4 regions of the Massilia aerilata genome follow, and region 1 is predicted to be linked to each of the others. Evidence: predicted binding sites of a transcription regulator. Region 1 holds the regulator's gene; each other region holds the start of a gene.
The links. Region 1 encodes sigma-54, which starts transcription at its own class of promoters, with help from an activator protein. Its sites were predicted from a motif close to TGGCANGNAANCTGCTTT; they were not measured.
Positions count from the first base shown of each region.

Region 2: a site for sigma-54 is predicted at 1,891-1,908, ahead of ACFPO9_RS14270 (PEP-CTERM sorting domain-containing protein). Genes of this name have one in related genera too.
Region 3: a site for sigma-54 is predicted at 2,355-2,372, ahead of ACFPO9_RS20495 (ammonium transporter). Genes of this name have one in related genera too.
Region 4: a site for sigma-54 is predicted at 1,713-1,730, ahead of prpB (methylisocitrate lyase). Genes of this name have one in related genera too.

Region 1 covers NZ_JBHSMZ010000010.1:105,913-110,120, forward strand. Annotated here, with positions in the region: gene lptA (lipopolysaccharide transport periplasmic protein LptA) at 1-468, shown strand, start outside; gene lptA (lipopolysaccharide transport periplasmic protein LptA) at 469-1,032, shown strand; gene lptB (LPS export ABC transporter ATP-binding protein) at 1,032-1,814, shown strand; gene ACFPO9_RS15055 (RNA polymerase factor sigma-54) at 1,817-3,307, shown strand; gene hpf (ribosome hibernation-promoting factor, HPF/YfiA family) at 3,366-3,734, shown strand; gene ACFPO9_RS15065 (enoyl-CoA hydratase/isomerase family protein) at 3,840-4,208, shown strand, end outside.
Region 2 covers NZ_JBHSMZ010000009.1:108,263-112,470, forward strand. Annotated here, with positions in the region: gene pepN (aminopeptidase N) at 1-449, opposite strand, end outside; gene ACFPO9_RS14265 (DUF4136 domain-containing protein) at 659-1,297, shown strand; gene ACFPO9_RS14270 (PEP-CTERM sorting domain-containing protein) at 1,367-1,858, opposite strand; gene ACFPO9_RS14275 (hypothetical protein) at 2,000-2,155, opposite strand; gene ACFPO9_RS14280 (quinone oxidoreductase family protein) at 2,152-3,135, opposite strand; gene ACFPO9_RS14285 (methylglyoxal synthase) at 3,151-3,528, opposite strand; gene ACFPO9_RS14290 (DMT family transporter) at 3,538-4,208, opposite strand, start outside.
Region 3 covers NZ_JBHSMZ010000016.1:234,124-238,331, reverse strand. Annotated here, with positions in the region: gene ACFPO9_RS20500 (NRAMP family divalent metal transporter) at 1-1,090, shown strand, start outside; gene ACFPO9_RS20495 (ammonium transporter) at 1,103-2,308, opposite strand; gene ACFPO9_RS20490 (TIGR03118 family protein) at 2,481-3,620, opposite strand; gene ACFPO9_RS20485 (TorF family putative porin) at 3,686-4,208, opposite strand, start outside.
Region 4 covers NZ_JBHSMZ010000015.1:315,957-320,164, reverse strand. Annotated here, with positions in the region: gene ACFPO9_RS19095 (M20/M25/M40 family metallo-hydrolase) at 1-1,512, opposite strand, end outside; gene prpB (methylisocitrate lyase) at 1,777-2,667, shown strand; gene prpC (bifunctional 2-methylcitrate synthase/citrate synthase) at 2,690-3,856, shown strand; gene ACFPO9_RS19080 (GNAT family N-acetyltransferase) at 3,965-4,208, shown strand, end outside.

The DNA.
Region 1 (4,208 bases):
GCCCAGATCGACTTCGACAACGGCCACATCGACGAAGCCACCCAGACCCGCATCCTGACCGGTAACGTGGTGCTGACCCGCGGCACCCTGCTGATCAAGTCGGACAAGGCCGTGCTGAAGGAAACGCCGGAGGGCTACATGCTGCTGACGCTGACCGCCGCGCCGGGCAAGACCGCCAGCTTCCGCCAGAAGCGCGACGGCGGCCCCGACCTGTGGACCGAAGGCCAGGCCCAGCGCATCGAATACGACGAGCGCACCGAAGTGGTCAAGCTGTTCGCCAATGCCGTCGTCAAGCAGCTGGAAGGCAAGCGCATGACGAGCGAGGTGAACGGTCCCTTCATCTCCTACGACAACCGCACCGAGCAGGCCAACGTCTTCAACGACGCCAGCGGCGAGAGCAAGGCGGGCGGCGGCCGCAGCACCATCATCATCGCGCCGCGCCGCACCGCGCCGGCAGGGAAGCAGTAAATGAAGCGCGCACTCGCCGCTGCCCTTGCGCTGTTGCTGATGCCGCTCGCGCAGGCCGAGCGGGCGGATGCGCTCAAGCCCTTCAATGTCGAAGGCAACAAGGCGACGATCGACCAGGCCACCCAGACCGTGATCCTGACCGGCAACGTGATCGGCACCCGCGGCAGCATGCTGCTGAAGGCGGAGCGCGCCGAGATCAGGGAAACGCCGGAGGGTTACCGCTCCGTGGTCCTGTTCGGGGCGAACGGCAAGGCCGCGTCGTTCCGCCAGAAGCGCGACGGCGGCGCCGACGAGTGGGACGAAGGCTACGGCGAGCGCATGGAATACGACGAGCGCACCGACATCGTCAAGCTGATCTCGCATGCCACGATCAGGCAGCTCGACGGCCGTACCGTGACCAGGGAGATGAGCGGCCCGTTCATTTCCTACGACGCCCGCAAGGAAGTCCTGTTGAACATGAATGACGTGAGCGGCGCCGACAAGCCCGGCAAGGACCGCGTCAGCGTCACTTTTTACACGCGCCGCCCTACGCCGGCGGCGCCACCGGAAGCAGGAAAGCAATGATGGAAGTACACGCAGACGCCACCCCGACCGCCGTCGCAAGCGGCGGCAGCACCCTGGTCGCCAAGGGGCTGCAGAAAAGCTACGGCAAGCGCCTGGTGGTGCGCGACGTTTCGCTGCAGGTCGCCTGCGGCGAGGTGGTGGGACTGCTGGGCCCGAACGGCGCCGGCAAGACCACCTCGTTCTACATGATCGTGGGCCTGGTGCCGGCCGATGCCGGCGCCATCGTCATCAACGGCACCGACATCACGAGCCTGCCGATCCACCGCCGCGCCATGCTGGGCCTGTCCTACCTGCCGCAGGAAGCCTCGGTGTTCCGCAAGCTGACGGTGGAAGAGAACATCCGCGCGGTGCTGGAACTGCAGCGCGAGAACGGCAAGCCGCTGAGCAAGGCGCGCATCCAGGAACGCCTGGACGAGCTGCTGGCCGAATTGCAGATCGAGAAGCTGCGCGAGAACCCGGCGCTGTCGCTGTCGGGCGGCGAGCGGCGCCGCGTGGAGATCGCGCGCGCACTGGCCACCGACCCGCGCTTCGTGCTGCTGGACGAACCTTTCGCCGGCGTGGATCCAATTGCCGTGATCGAGATCCAACGTATCGTGCGTTTCCTGAAAGAGCGCGGCATCGGCGTGCTGATCACCGACCACAACGTGCGCGAGACGCTCGGCATCTGCGACCGTGCCTACATCATCAACCAGGGCGCGGTGCTGGCCTCGGGCCGGCCCGACGACATCATCGCGAATGAATCCGTCCGCCGTGTCTACCTGGGTGAACACTTCAGGATGTAGTCATGAAACAGACGCTGCAACTCAAGACCTCACAGCACCTTGCGCTGACGCCGCAACTCCAGCAGTCGATCCGCCTGCTGCAGCTGTCCACGCTCGAACTCCACCAGGAGATCGAACAAGTCCTGGGTGAGAATCCGCTGCTCGAACGCCTCGACGATCCGCTCGACCGCTCCGTGCGCCTGCTGGCGGACGGCGCCATCAACAACGGTTCCTCGACCAACACCACGCCCGATGCGCCCCCCGCGTCCGGCCAGGGCGAGGAGAACGGCGGCAGCGGCGGCAGCGAAGCCGAAGGCGGCGACAGCGGCGAAGCCGGCGGCGCCGAGCACGAGATGGAGTGGGGCGAGTCGGGCCATTCCGGCAGCGGCAGCGGCGGCGAGGAAGAGGACGGCCGCCCGCAGCTGGAAGCCAGCCCCATCTCGCTGCGCGAGCACCTGATGGAACAGGTGCGCCTGACCTGCCTCTCGCCGCGCGACTGCGCGCTGGTCGAGATCGTGGTCGACTCGCTCGACGACAACGGCTACCTGGACGAATCGCTGGACGACATCCACGCGCGCCTGCCGGCCGAACTCGAGATCGAATTCGAGGAACTGCGCACCGCGCTGTCGCTGGTGCAGAGCATGGACCCGCCGGGCGTGGGCGCGCGCAGCGCCGCCGAATGCCTGGCCCTGCAGATCCGGCGCATGCCCGGCGTGGCGATGGTGACGCGGCGCATGGCGCTGGTCATCGTCGAACGCTACCTGACCTGGTTTGCGCAGCGCGAATTCAACAAGCTGAAGAAGGCCCTCGACTGCGACGACGAAGACCTGCGCGAAGCCCAGGCCGTGATCCGCCAGTGCAATCCGCATCCGGGTGCGGCCTTCGCCTCCGACGTCTCCGACTTCGTGGTGCCGGACGTGATCGTGCGCCGCGCGAAGGACGGCTGGAGCGTGCAGCTGAATCCGGAAGTGATGCCGCGCCTGCGCGTGAACAGCATCTACGCCGCCTTGCTGAAACAGGGGAAATCGGAATCGCAGCTGAATGCACAGTTGCAGGAAGCCAAGTGGCTCATCAAGAACATGCGCCAGCGCTTCGACACGATCCTGCGCGTGGCGCAAGCTATCGTCGAGCGCCAGCGGAACTTTTTCTCGCACGGCGCAGTTGCCATGCGGCCCCTTGTTTTACGTGAGATAGCTGATACACTAGGTCTACACGAGAGCACAATTTCTCGCGTCACAACTCAGAAATATATGCTGACGCCGCACGGCATGTTTGAGTTGAAGTACTTTTTCGGAAGTCACGTCGCGACCGAGGCAGGCGGTGAAGCATCCTCGACGGCGATCCGGGCTCTCATCGTGCAACTCACAGGAGCAGAAGACCCCAAGAACCCTTTATCCGACAGCAAGATCGCGGAGATGCTAGGGGAACAGGGAATGGTTATCGCACGCCGCACGGTCGCGAAATACCGTGAGGCGCTGAAGATCCCGCCCGTCAGCCTCCGCAAATCCTTGTAATAAGCTGCAGGGCACCCAGATACTGGTTACCTGACAGCGCATCTTCAAAGGAGTGTGTATGAATCTCACTATCAGCGGACATCATCTCGATGTAACCCCAGCAATCCGTGAATACGTACAGAACAAGCTCGAACGCATCACCCGCCATTTCGATCAAGTGATCGACTCCCACGTCATCCTCTGCATAGACAATCTCACCGAGAAAGAAAAACGCCAGAAGGCCGAGATCAACTTGCGTGTTGCTGGGAAGATCGTTCACGTCGCCAGCGCCGCACATGACCTCTACGCGGCGATCGACATGCTGATGGACCGTCTCGACCGCCAGGTCCAGAAGTACAAGCAGATGCTGCAGGATCATAGTCACACAGCACTAAAACGCATGGCCAACGAAGACCTTGAGGGAGGAGAAGCTGCCGCTGCAGCGTGATCGTTCCGCTGGCGCAGCATAGGCAAGACGAAGGGCGCATCTGGCGCCCTTTTCGTTTTTTTGGCCGCGCTACAATACTGCTTTCCCTTTCATAAATAAAAGAACATGAGCGAACACGTGCAGACCCGGCTTGCCAACGGCACCGGCATCATCACCCTGGACCGCCCCAAGGCCCTGAACTCGCTGTCGCTGGAGATGGTGCGCGCACTGACGGAGACCCTGCTGGCCTGGCGCGAAGACGCGAACGTCGCCGCGGTCGTCATCACCAGCACCAGCGAGAAAGCCCTGTGCGCAGGCGGCGACATCCGCTTTTTCCACCAGGCCGGCCATGCGACGCCTGTTGGCGGCAGTGCCTTGCTGGAAGACTTCTTTACCGAAGAATACGCGCTGAACCACCTGATCCATTTTTATCCGAAGCCCTACATCTCGCTGATGGATGGCGTGGTGATGGGCGGCGGCATGGGCATCGCCCAG
Region 2 (4,208 bases), on a different contig from region 1:
CGCAGCATCACCATATACCTGGCCATCACGTCCGGGCGGTCCGGGAACCAGGTGATGCGGCGGAAGCCTTCGGCCTCGCACTGGGTGTAGAAATTGCCGTTCGAGACGTAGAGGCCGCTGAGGGTCGTATTGCTCTCAGGAACGCAGATGGTCTCGATTTCCAGAGTCACGGTATCCGGCGCATCGGGAATGCGCAGCACGCTGCCGTCGATCGAATAGCCGCTCTGGTCCAGGGTCTTGCCGTTCAGGCGGATCGCCACCAGCTCGATATCCTCGCCGACCAGCTCGATGTCGCGCCGGATGCTGTCCGGATTGCGGCGCATGGTCATGCGGTTGGCGACGATGGTGCGGGCGGGATCGAGGTCGAAGCCGAGTTCCACGGTGTCGACCAGGTAGGTGGGCGCCGTGTAGTCCTTACGGTAGATGGTCTGGGGCGTATCGGTGCGCATGGTTGGGGTCCGCGAACGATGGTGGAATGAATGCTTATTTTACCAATAGCGGCGGCACGCTTCGATTCCATCTTTCGCGGCCGCTTTCATGTATCGCACTGTAACTGTCTTAACCAGTCGTAAATGTATTTCCGTAAATTGAACAGCAAGGGTAAGCTGTACCCGTGAAGAATGCCGATTGAAGAAACGATAGCCAGATGGAGCACCTCATGAAACGCATTATGATCGCCGCGGCGGCATCGCTGAGCCTGCTGCTGGCCGGCTGCGCGACCACGATCCGCAGCGACGTCACCACCTTCCACCAATGGCCGGCGCAGATCGCCGACAAGAGCTATGCCTTCGAGGCCCCGGCCCCGCAGGACAACACGCTCGAGCTGCAAAACTACCAGAACCTGGTGCGCGACCAGCTCGCACGCCTCGGTTTCCATGAGGCGCCGCAAGCGCCGGCCATGAAGGTCGCGGTGCGCTTCGTCACGGTCGACGTGCCGACCCAGGTCTTGTACCCCTCGTACTCACCCTTCTATGCGTCGTCGGCGCGCTTCGGCTTCGGCGGTTTCCGCCGGCGCTACTGGGGCGGCTTTTACAGCCCCTTCTACGATCCGTTCTGGGGGCCGGGCCCGCGCTACGAGGTCGAGGAAGAACACCGCTACCACCGCCAGGTGCAGATCGCGATCACCTCGGTGGCCGACAGCAAGCGCCTGTTCGACGTCACGGTGCGCAATGTGAGCAAGACCATGTCGACCCCGGCGGTGATGCCGGCGCTGGTGCAGAGCGCCTTCGAAGGTTTCCCGGGGCCGAACGGCGGCGCGCGGGTGATCGAGTTGAAGCAGGAGCCGCGGAAAAGCTGATCGGGGTCCGCAAAAGACAAAGCCGGGGTCGGTTCGCCGCCCCGGCTTTTTTTGTTTGCTGCGAACGCTTCAGCCAGGCTTGCGGCGGCGGCGGCGGCGCGCGGCGGCCAGGCCGGCCAGGCCCAGGCCCATCAGGCCGAGGCTGAGCGGTTCGGGTACGTCGGCGCTGTCGACGCGGAAGGCATAGTTGATCAGGTTGCGGTTGCCGGCGTTATCCTTGATCATCGCCGAGGTGTCGCCCCAGGTGTCGTACTTGCCCAGCTCGCCGGTATCCACGCGGTAGTCCTGCGCGAACGTCGCCGGACCATCACCGTATCGGTCATACCATCCCATCCCGTTGAGCAGCGCGGCATTGTCGCCGAGCGTCGAGATCAGGTAGTCGCTGGCGCGGCCGCCAAACAGGACCGCGGCGGCTTCCTGGGCGGTGTAGGTCGGCGGAACGGTACCCCACTCGGCGCCGCTGTAAAGGTCCCAGGACCCCACGTAGATCGGGGTGGCGAAAGCCGAGGCAGCGGCGCCGGCCAGGATCGCGGCAGCGAGCAGGTTTTTCGTCAGTTTCATGGTTTTCTCCCTGTTGGTCGGACGCGCTTACCGAAGCACAATACGTGCCGGGAAGAAATACTTGAATAAATTCAAATATTTACGTGCGAGCAAATCGCGGCGCGGGGGGAAACTGTAAAGATTTTCGACAATCCGCTTGCCTCATGCCAGATAGGTTTCCGACAGCAGGGTGATCGCCACGATCAGCAGAATGGCCAGGGCCAGCACCACCAGCAGGCGCCCGAAGCGCGGGCTGTCGCCTTGCCGGGTGGGCGCCGGATCGCCGGCCGGATCGTTATCGTCGCTGAACTCTCTCATGGTACGCATGGCAGAAGGATGGTTTTACCGGTGGTGCGCCGCGATTCCAGCGCGCTGTGGGCTTGCGCCGCATCCGCCAGCGGGAAGCGCTGGTGGATCTCGATCTTGACCTGGCCGCTGGAGACCATCTGGAACAGGTCGGCCGCCATCGCTTCCAGGTCTTCGCGCTTCGCCGCATAGGTCGCCAGCGTGGGGCGCGTGATGTACAGCGAGCCGCGCGAGACCAGTTCGCTCAGCGCGAAGGGCGGCACCGCGCCGGACGAGTTGCCGAAGCTGACCATCAGGCCACGCGGCGCCAGGCAGTCGAGCGAGCGGATGAACGTGTCCTTGCCCACCGAATCGTAGACCACCGGCACCTTCGCGCCATGCGTGATCTCGAGCACGCGCTGCACCACATCCTCGGTGTTGTAGTTGATGACGTGGGCGGCGCCGTGGCGCTTCGCCAGCGCCGCTTTCTCGTTTGACCCCACCGTACCGATCAGGTTCACGCCCATCGCGCGCGCCCACTGGCAGGCGATCAGGCCGACGCCGCCGGCCGCCGCGTGGAACAGGATGGTGTCGCCTGCCTTCAGCGGATAGGTCTGGCGGAACAGGTATTGCACCGTCAGGCCCTGCAGCATCATCGCGGCCCCGGTCTCGAAGTCGATGGTGTCGGGCAGCTTGACGAGGATATCGGCCGGCATCACGCGCAGCTCGCTGTAGGCGCCGTTCGGGCGCGCCGCATAGGCCACGCGGTCGCCCGGTTTCACGTGCAGCACGCCCTCGCCCACCGCCTCGACAACGCCGGCCGCTTCATGCCCCAGGCCGCCCGGCAGCGGCGCCGGATACAGGCCGTTGCGGAAATAGACGTCGATGAAGTTCAGGCCGATCGCATGGTTGCGCACGCGCGCCTCGCCCGGTCCGGGCTCGCCGACCTCGACCTCGACATATTCCAGCACCTCGGGACCGCCGGTGCGCGCATAACGGATTGCTTTTGCCATCTTCGGTTCTCCTTGTCAGGCTATTTCGCTCAATCGGGTCAGCACCAGGCGCGCGCTCGCCACATTGGTCGCGCAGGGAATGTTGTGCACGTCGCAGGCGCGCACCAGGGCGTTGATATCGGGTTCGTGCGGCTGCGGCGTCATCGGGTCGCGCAGGAAGATCACGCAGTCGATTTCGCCGTTGACGAGATGGGCGCCGATCTGCAGGTCGCCGCCCAGCGGGCCCGAATGCATGCGCGTGACCTCGAGGCCGAGTTCGTTGATCAGGCGGCCGCCGGTGGTGCCGGTGGCGGTGAGTGTGCAGCCGGCCAGGAAGTCGCGGTATTCAAGGGCGAGCGCGATCATGTCGTCTTTTTTCTTGTCGTGCGCAATCAGGGCAATGCGTGGTTTCATTTTTTTCCCTTAAGTTTTTTTCAGCGACAGCAGATAGATCCCCGCCAGCACCAGCCCGGTCCCGCCCAGCTGCACGGCGGTGATCGGCTCCCCGAGGATGGCCCAGCCCAGGAACAACGTGGACACCGGGCCGATCATGCCGGCCTGCGAGGCGACCGGGGCGCCGATGCGCTGCACCGCAATCATGGTCATGAAGACCGGGAAGATGGTACAGAATATCCCGTTCACGAGCGAGAGGCCGTAGACCTGCAGCGGCTGCACCAGCAGGCTGGCCGGGCGCAGGATGAAGAACTGGGCGATGCAGGCCGCGCTCGAGACGCACATCGCGTAGGCGACCAGGCGCAGCGAGCCGATGCGCCGGACCATCTCGCCGGTGCCGAGCAGGTAGGCCGCGTAGGCCACCGCCGAGCCCAGCACGAGCAGGGAACCGGTCACGATGCTGCCGGCGCCCGCGCCCAGGTCGTGCACGAACACCAGCACGATGCCGCAGTAGGACAGGCCCAGCGCCAGCCATTGGGCGGCGCCGATGCGGCGTTTCAGGAACACCGCGGTAATCAGGAGCACGAAGGTCGGCGTCAGGAACAGGATCAGGCGTTCCAGCCCGACCGAGATGTACTGCAAGCCGAGGAAATCGAGATAGCTGGACAGGTAGTAGCCGACCAGGCCCAGGCCCACCAGGC
Region 3 (4,208 bases), on a different contig from region 1:
CAGCGCCCACATCGGCCGGGTCACGGGACGCGGGCTGGCCACCAACCTGCAGCGCTTCGCGCCGCGCCGGCTGGTCTGGCTGATCGTCGGCCTGCTGCTGGTCGCGAACGTCATCAACATCGCGGCCGACATCGCGGCCATGGGCGACGCCATGGTGCTGGTCGCCCCCGGCAAGGCGCAGTGGTATGCGGTCGGTTTCGGCCTGCTGTCGGTGCTGCTGCAGGTGTTCATCCCCTACCAGCGCTATGTCAACCTGCTGAAGTGGCTGACCCTGGTGCTGCTGGCCTATGTCGCCACCGTGTTCGTGGTGCGCGTGCCCTGGGCCGAGGTGCTGCGCTCGACGGTCTGGCCGCAGCCGGCCTGGCACAAGGAATACCTGACCACGATCGTCGCCGTGTTCGGCACCACCATCAGTCCCTACCTGTTCTTCTGGCAGGCCGCCCAGGAAGTCGAGGAGTTGCGCGCGGACGCCGACGCCCAGCCGCTGCGGCGCGCGCCGGAACAGGTCAAGTCCCAGTTCCGGCGGATCCGCTTCGACACCCTGGTCGGCATGGCGGTCTCGAACCTGGTCGCTTTCTTCATCATGCTGACCACGGCGACGACCCTGCATGCGCATGGCGCGGTCGACCTGCAGTCCTCGGCGCAGGCGGCGTCGGCGCTGAAGCCGGTGGCCGGCGAACTGGCCTTCGTCCTGTTCGCGGCGGGCATCGTCGGCACCGGGCTGCTGGCGATTCCGGTGCTGGCCGGCTCGGCGGCCTATGCGATGGCCGGCACCTTCCACTGGAAGAGCAGCCTGGATAGCACATTCTCGGCGGCGCGCAAGTTCTACGCCATCATCATCGTCGCCACCCTGGCCGGCGTCGGCATCAACTTCGTCCCCATCGATCCGATCAAGGCGCTGTACTGGAGCGCGGTGCTGAACGGCGTGATCGCGGTGCCGGTCATGGTGATCATGATGGCGGTGGCGTCCAGCACCCGGATCATGGGCGCCCTGAAAATCAGGGGCCGCCTGCGCGCGCTCGGCTGGCTGTGCACCGGCGTGATGGCGCTCGCGGTGCTGACCATGTTCGGCGCCGAGTTCCTGTACTGAGGCGGCGGCCGGCTACAGGAAGTTGGTCTCGCGTTCCGGCGTGGCGCCGATGCGGTGGATGGACAGGTCGGCGCCGTCGAATTCCTGCTCGGCGTCGAGGCGCAGGCCCACCGTCTTCTTCAGCACACCGTACACGATCCAGCTGCCCAGCCCCGACACCAGGATGCCGAGCACGGTGCCGAACAGCTGCGACACCAGCGACACGCCGCCCAGGCCGCCCAGCGCACGGCTGCCGAATATCCCCGCCGCGATGCCGCCCCAGGCCCCGCACAGGCCGTGCAGCGGCCACACGCCCAGCACGTCGTCGATGCGCCAGCGGTTCTGCGCCAGCGTGAACAGCGACACGAAGATGGCGCCGGCCACCGCGCCGGTGACCAGCGCGCCGAGCGGATGCATCAGGTCCGAGCCGGCGCACACCGCCACCAGGCCGGCCAGCGGGCCGTTGTAGACGAAGCCGGGATCGTTGCGGCCCATGACGAAAGCGGCGAGGGTGCCGCCGGTCAGCGCCATCAGCGAGTTCACGGCGACCAGGCCGTTCATCTTGTCCAGGGTCTGCGCGCTCATGACGTTGAAGCCGAACCAGCCCACGGTCAGGATCCAGGCGCCCAGCGCCAGGAACGGGATGTTCGAGGGCGGGTGGGCGGCGATGCGGCCGTCCTTCGCATAGCGCCCGCGCCGCGCGCCCAGCAGCAGCACCGCCGGCAGCGCGGCCCAGCCGCCCACCGCATGCACCACCACCGAGCCGGCGAAGTCGTGGAAGGGCGCGCCGAAGCTGCCCTGCAGCCAGTGCTGGAAGCCGAAGCGCTTGTTCCAGACGATCCCCTCGAAGAAGGGGTAGATGAAGCCGACCAGCACGAAGGTGGCGGCCATCTGCGGATGGAATTTGGCGCGCTCGGCGATGCCGCCCGAGATGATGGCCGGGATCGCCGCCGCGAAGGTCAGCAGGAAGAAGAACTTCACGAGCGCGTAGCCATTCTTGGCCGTCAGCGTGTCCGTGCTGCCGAAGAAGTGCACGCCATAGGCGATGCCGTAGCCGATGAAGAAGTAGGCGATGGTCGAGACGGCGAAGTCGATCAGGATCTTCACCAGCGCGTTCACCTGGTTCTTGCGGCGCACCGTGCCCAGTTCGAGGAAGGCGAAGCCGGCGTGCATCGCCAGGATCATGATCCCGCCGAGCAGGATGAAGAGCGCGTCGGCCCCGGTTTTATAGGCATCCATGCATGGTTTCCAAAAAAGTGCAGTTCGCTTGCCAGAGCACTTCTTGATAGCAATAAGCGTTCCAATTTGGTGAAAGAGGGACGCCGGGATGCACTGCCGCCGCGCAGGCGGGGGCAAACGCCCCGCCCGGGTGCGCGCGCACCGCCGCGGTGCGCGCGTGCGCCAAAATGGGCTATTGCAGGTCGATGCGGCCGTAGGCGCCGTGCGCTTCGTCGCCGGGGCCGGCGGTGTAGAACAGGGTATTGGTGGGCTGGCTGTTCACGCCGGGGCCGAAGGCGATGCCCCACAGGCCGTCGATGACGATGGGCGCGCCGCCGCTGCGCGACAGGGCGCCGGCGAAGGCGCCGGTGTCGGCATTGAAGGCATTGATCTTGCCGTCGCCGAAGTTCGCCACCAGCAGCATGTTGCTGGCGCCGCCGAAGTTGGCCGGCGCCATCGCCAGGCCCCAGGGCGCGTTCAGGGCGCCGCCATTGCCGATCAAGCGCTTCACCAGGGCGCCGCCGGCATCGAACACGTCGACGATGCCCAGGCCCGCGCCCTTGGTCTCCTCGCTGCCGCCTGCCGCGCGCTGCGCATAGGCGACGTAGATGCGCCCGCCGATGGCCTGGATGCCGAAAGGCGCATAGCCGGTCGGCAGGCTGGGATCGCTGAAGCTGCCGCCGGGGAGCGTGACCGGCTTCCAGGTGCTGTCGTAGACGTCGACGCGGCCGTTGCGGAAATCGGCCGCGTAAAGATAGCTCGCGCCCAGGTAGCTGGCGGTGGCGAGGCCCTTGTAGACCGCGCCGCTGGCGCCGGTATCGACGGCGACGATGGCATTGGTGCGGTTGACCGCCGGCGACCAGCCGGACAGCGTGCCGTTCTCGCTGGCGAAGATGAAGGCGCTGCCGCCGCTGACGCCGTTCTGGCTGACCTGGAAGGTGGCGCCGCTGTTGAAGACGATCCCGGTCGGATTCGATGTGCCGGCGCTGCCCGGCGGGATCGCGACCACCAGGGTCTGCGGCACGCCGTTGCCGTCGTACAGGGTCGAGGTGGCGCTGCCATTGTTCGCCACCCAGACGAAGCCGGCCGGGTTGAAGGCGATGCCCCAGGCGTTGACCAGCTTGGGATCCGTGTGCTCGGCGCCGGCGCCGCTGTCCGCCACCAGGCTGCGGGTGGCGAAGGCGCTGGCGATGGTGGGCGTGACCGCGGGCGGCGTCATTGCCGCCGGCATGTTGTCGTTGCCGCCGCCACCGCAGGCGGCGAGGGCGGCGGCCAGGGCGGCGCCGAACAGGCCGGCCTTGAGGCAGGCGGCCGCTTTGAATTGGGTGCTCATGATGACTCCTGTCAGGTGGAAGGGCATCTCGTTAATGCCGTCCCGGCCCTGCAAGGTTCAATAACTCAGAAGCGGATACCGGCGCTGCCTGTGAGCGCGCGTGCGCGCGGCGCCCCGCTGCCCGCCTGGCGCAGGAGCGTCTGCCAGCCCAGTTGCAGGGTGAGATCGCCCAGCGTGGCGGCCAGCCCCACGCGCAGGTCGGCGTGGGTATCCGGATCGCTGCCGAAGCGGTGCATCAGGCCCGCGTGGAAGGTCAGCCTGAGGCGCTCGCCGAGCGGGTGGAAGGCATTCAGGTCGAGGTAGGCGCTGGGGGCCGCGCCGTAGTAGGCGGGAGAGAGGAACAGGCGCGCGCTGGCGCGGTCCAGCGCCAGGCCGGCGTGGACTTCGTCGTAGTCGTACTCGTGGTCGCGCGAGAAGCTGGCGCGGCTGATGCCGGCGTCCCAGCTGAGACCCGAAGGCAGCCGCCCGGCGCGGCCGCCGTACGCGATCAACTCGGTCTGGCTGCCGTCGCCGAGGGTGGCCGGCGACACGAAGCCGCCCAAATACCAGCCGCCGGGCGCATCGTGGTCGACCCGCAGTTGCAGCGCC
Region 4 (4,208 bases), on a different contig from region 1:
CAGCACCGTGGCCATGATCACCGCGGCCTGGCGCAGGTCTTCGGTGCGCAGGTGGTCGAAGGTGTCGAGGTTCGAGTGGTGCACGCGCGAGCCATAGTCCAGCGGGTCCTGGATGAACTGGAAGGCGGGCAGGCCCATGCCGGCCATGATCTCGTGATCGGTGCCGCCGGTCTTCTTGGCCACGACCTTGTCGGCGCCCAGGCTGGAGAAGGGCGCGAGCCAGCTGCGCAGCACCGGCATCGCCGCGAAGTTGCCCTCGGCGTAGATGCCGCGGATCTTGCCCGAGCCGTTGTCGAGGTTGAAGTAGGCCGCCATCTCGTTGTAGCCGGGCAGGGGCGTGATCGGGTAGGTCTCCCACATGAACTCGGGCAGCTTCGCATGCGCGGCGTCGCTCGGGCGCGGGCGGGTGGCGATGTGCTTCTGGATGTAGGCCAGGGAACCGAGCAGGCCCTGTTCCTCGCCGCTCCACAGCGCAAAGCGGATCGTGCGCTTGGGCTTCACGCCGAGTTGCGCGAGGATGCGCGCCGCTTCCATCACCACCACCGAACCGGCGCCGTTGTCGGCGGCGCCGTCGCCGGCCACCCAGCTGTCGAGGTGGGCGCCGGCCATCACGTAGCCGGCCTGCGGGTCGCTGCCCGGGATCTCGGCCAGCACGTTGTAGGCGTTCATGTCGCGGTCGTCGAAATGCACATTGTTGTTCATCTCGAGTTCCACCTCGCCGACCTTGGCCAGGCGCGCCAGGCGGCGGTAGTCTTCGGCGGCCATCTCGATTTCTGGCAGCGACACGGTCTCGCCCTTGCGGTGGAAATAGCCCTCGCCCTGCACCAGGCCGCCGCCGCGGTAGGACATCTTGACCAGCGCCAGCGCGCCTTCGGCCGCCATGAAGCGGTCGATCTCGCGCGCCTGCTCGAAGTATTTTTTATACATATCGAAGGAACCGTCCGGATCGTAGTGCGGCTGGTCGTAGGTCGACAGCTTGCCCAGTTCGGCCTCGTCGAAGCGCTTGAAGGTGGCGGCGGTGTCGTCCTTCGGCGCGTCCGGATAACTCACCAGCACGATCTTGCCGCGCAGCTTGCCCTTGTACTGGGCCAGGTCGCGCACATGGCGGATCGGCGCGACCGCGATCGGCGCGCTGACGGTCCCTTTGGTCGGCGGCGTCCACGCGACGGGAATCGCGCTCAGGGCCAGCGGGCGCGGCGCCGTCATGCGCACCGACGCCGACTCGATCCACCAGCCGCGGCCGAAGTCGTAGCCTTCGAGGTGGACGTTCTGCAGGCCCCAGGTGCTGAACATCTGCTGGGTCCATTTTTCCGCCTGGCGCATGGCCGGCGAGTTGGTCATGCGGCCGCCGATGCGGTCGCTCAGGTGGGCGGCAAGGCTCACGACCTGGCCGCGGTTATAGCCCTCGTCGGCGATGCGGTTGATGGTGTTGGCATCGACGTCGGCGGCCTGGGCGCCGAAGCAGGCCGCAACCAGGGTCGCCAGCAGGCTGGCCTTGTGAATGTCTCCCATGGATCCTCTTGGTGGTTGTTGTTGTCAAAAGAGAACTGCGCAAGGGATTCTACGCTTGCGAACCCGGCTGTACCAGCGGAACAGCTGTGTTGAACACGGAGCGTTTCACTGTGAAACGATGTTGCAATGTGAAACGCCAAGAAGGGCTCTTGACGGGCCCAAGTCCTTGAAAACAGGCCAGGGCGGGGCGGCGCAAGAGCTGGCACGGCGTTTGCATTGATATGCCCATACTCCGCTCAATGAATCAAACGAAAGGACAGCACCATGAGCCAACTCTCCGCAGGCGCCAAATTCCGCCTGGCCGTGCAGGAAGAACACCCGCTGCAGGTGATCGGCGCGATCAACGCCAACCACGCCCTGCTGGCCAAGCGCGCCGGCTACCGTGCGATCTACCTGTCGGGCGGCGGCGTGGCCGCGGGTTCGCTGGGCCTGCCGGACCTCGGCATCTCGGGCCTGGAAGACGTGCTGATCGACGTGCGCCGCATCACCGACGTCTGCGACCTGCCGCTGCTGGTCGACATCGACACCGGCTTCGGCTCATCGGCCTTCAACGTCGCCCGCACCGTGCGCTCGCTGATCAAGGCCGGCGCCGGCGCCTGCCACATCGAAGACCAGGTCGGCGCCAAGCGCTGCGGCCACCGTCCGGGCAAGGAGATCGTCAGCCAGGGCGAGATGGTCGACCGCGTGAAGGCCGCCGCCGACGCCCGCACCGATGACGACTTCGTGATCATGGCGCGCACCGACGCGCTGGCCGTCGAAGGCCTGGACAAGGCCATCGAACGCGCCGTCGCCTGCGTCGAAGCCGGCGCCGACATGATCTTCCCGGAAGCGATCACCAGCCTCGAGATGTACGCCCAGTTCAAGAAAGCGGTCAAGGTGCCGATCCTGGCCAACATCACCGAATTCGGTTCGACCCCGCTGTTCACGGTGGACGAACTGGCCGGCGCCGACGTCGACATCGTGCTCTACCCGCTGTCGGCCTTCCGCGCCATGAACAAGGCGGCCGAGAACGTGTACGAAACCATCCGCCGCGAAGGCACGCAGAAGAACGTGGTAGACAGCATGCAGACCCGCGCCGAACTCTACGACCGCATCGATTACCATAGCTTCGAGCAGAAGCTGGATGCCCTGTTTGCCCAGAACAAAACCAAATAATCTTATTACGGAGACTTTCGAGATGACCGATCAGACCACCCAGACCGACACCCCGACCTTCAAGCCGAAGAAATCCGTCGCCCTGTCCGGCGTCGCCGCAGGTAACACCGCGCTGTGCTCGGTGGGCCGTTCCGGCAACGACCTGCACTACCGCGGCTACGACATCCTGGACGTGGCCGACACTTCCGAATTCGAAGAGATCGCCTATCTTCTGGTGCACGGCAAGCTGCCGAACGCCGCCGAACTGAAAGGCTACAAGGCCAAGCTCAAGATGCTGCGCGGCCTGCCGCAGGCGGTGAAGGGCGCCCTCGAAGCGCTGCCGGCCGCCTCGCACCCGATGGACGTGATGCGCACCGGCGTCTCGGTGCTGGGTTGCACGCTGCCGGAGAAGGACGACCACAACATCCCGGGCGCGCGCGACATCGCCGACCGCCTGATGGCGTCGCTGGGTTCGATGCTGCTGTACTGGTACCACTTCAGCCACAACGGCAAGCGCATCGAAGTGGAAACCGACGACGATTCGATCGGCGGCCACTTCCTGCACCTGCTGCACGGCTTCAAGCCCTCCGACGACTGGGTCAAGGCGATGCACACCTCGCTGATCCTGTACGCCGAGCACGAGTTCAACGCCTCGACCTTCACCGGCCGCGTCATCGCCGGCACCGGCTCCGACATCTATTCGGCCATCACCGGCGCGATCGGCGCGCTGCGCGGTCCGAAGCACGGCGGCGCCAACGAAGTCGCCTTCGAGATCCAGAAGCGTTATGAAAACGCGGACGAAGCCGAAGCCGACATCCGCAACCGCGTCGCCAACAAGGAAGTCGTGATCGGCTTCGGCCACCCGGTGTACACGATCTCGGACCCGCGCAACAAGGTGATCAAGGAAGTCGCGCGCAAGCTGTCCGCGGATGCCGGTTCGATGAAGATGTTCGACATCGCCGAGCGCCTGGAATCGGTGATGTGGGAAGTGAAGAAGATGTTCCCGAACCTGGACTGGTTCTCGGCGGTTTCGTACCACATGATGGGCGTGCCGACCGCGATGTTCACCCCGCTGTTCGTGATCGCGCGCACCTCGGGCTGGTCGGCGCACATCATCGAGCAGCGCATCGACAACAAGATCATCCGTCCGAGCGCCAACTATGTCGGTCCGGAAGACCTGACGTTCGTGCCGCTGGCCGAGCGTAAGTAAATAGACCACTGTCGTCGTCCCCGCGCAGGCGGGGACCCAAGTTGGCTGGGTGTTAGGTAACTAATGCAGAACTTGGATCCCCGCCTTCGCGGGGACGACGGGATAACGATGAACCTGACCATCCGCCAACTCACCCCCACCGACGCAGCCGCCTACCGCGCCTTGCGCCTGGCCGCCCTGCGCGCCTTCCCGCTCGCCTTCCAGTCGGACTACGAAGACGCCTTGCGGCAGCCCTTGTCCTGGGCCGAGAAGCGCCTGGCGACGGCGGGCGACACCATGTTCGGCGCCTTCGACGGCGCGCAGTGCGATGCGCGGCTGGTCGGCGCGATCTGCCTGCGCATGCCGGACGGCC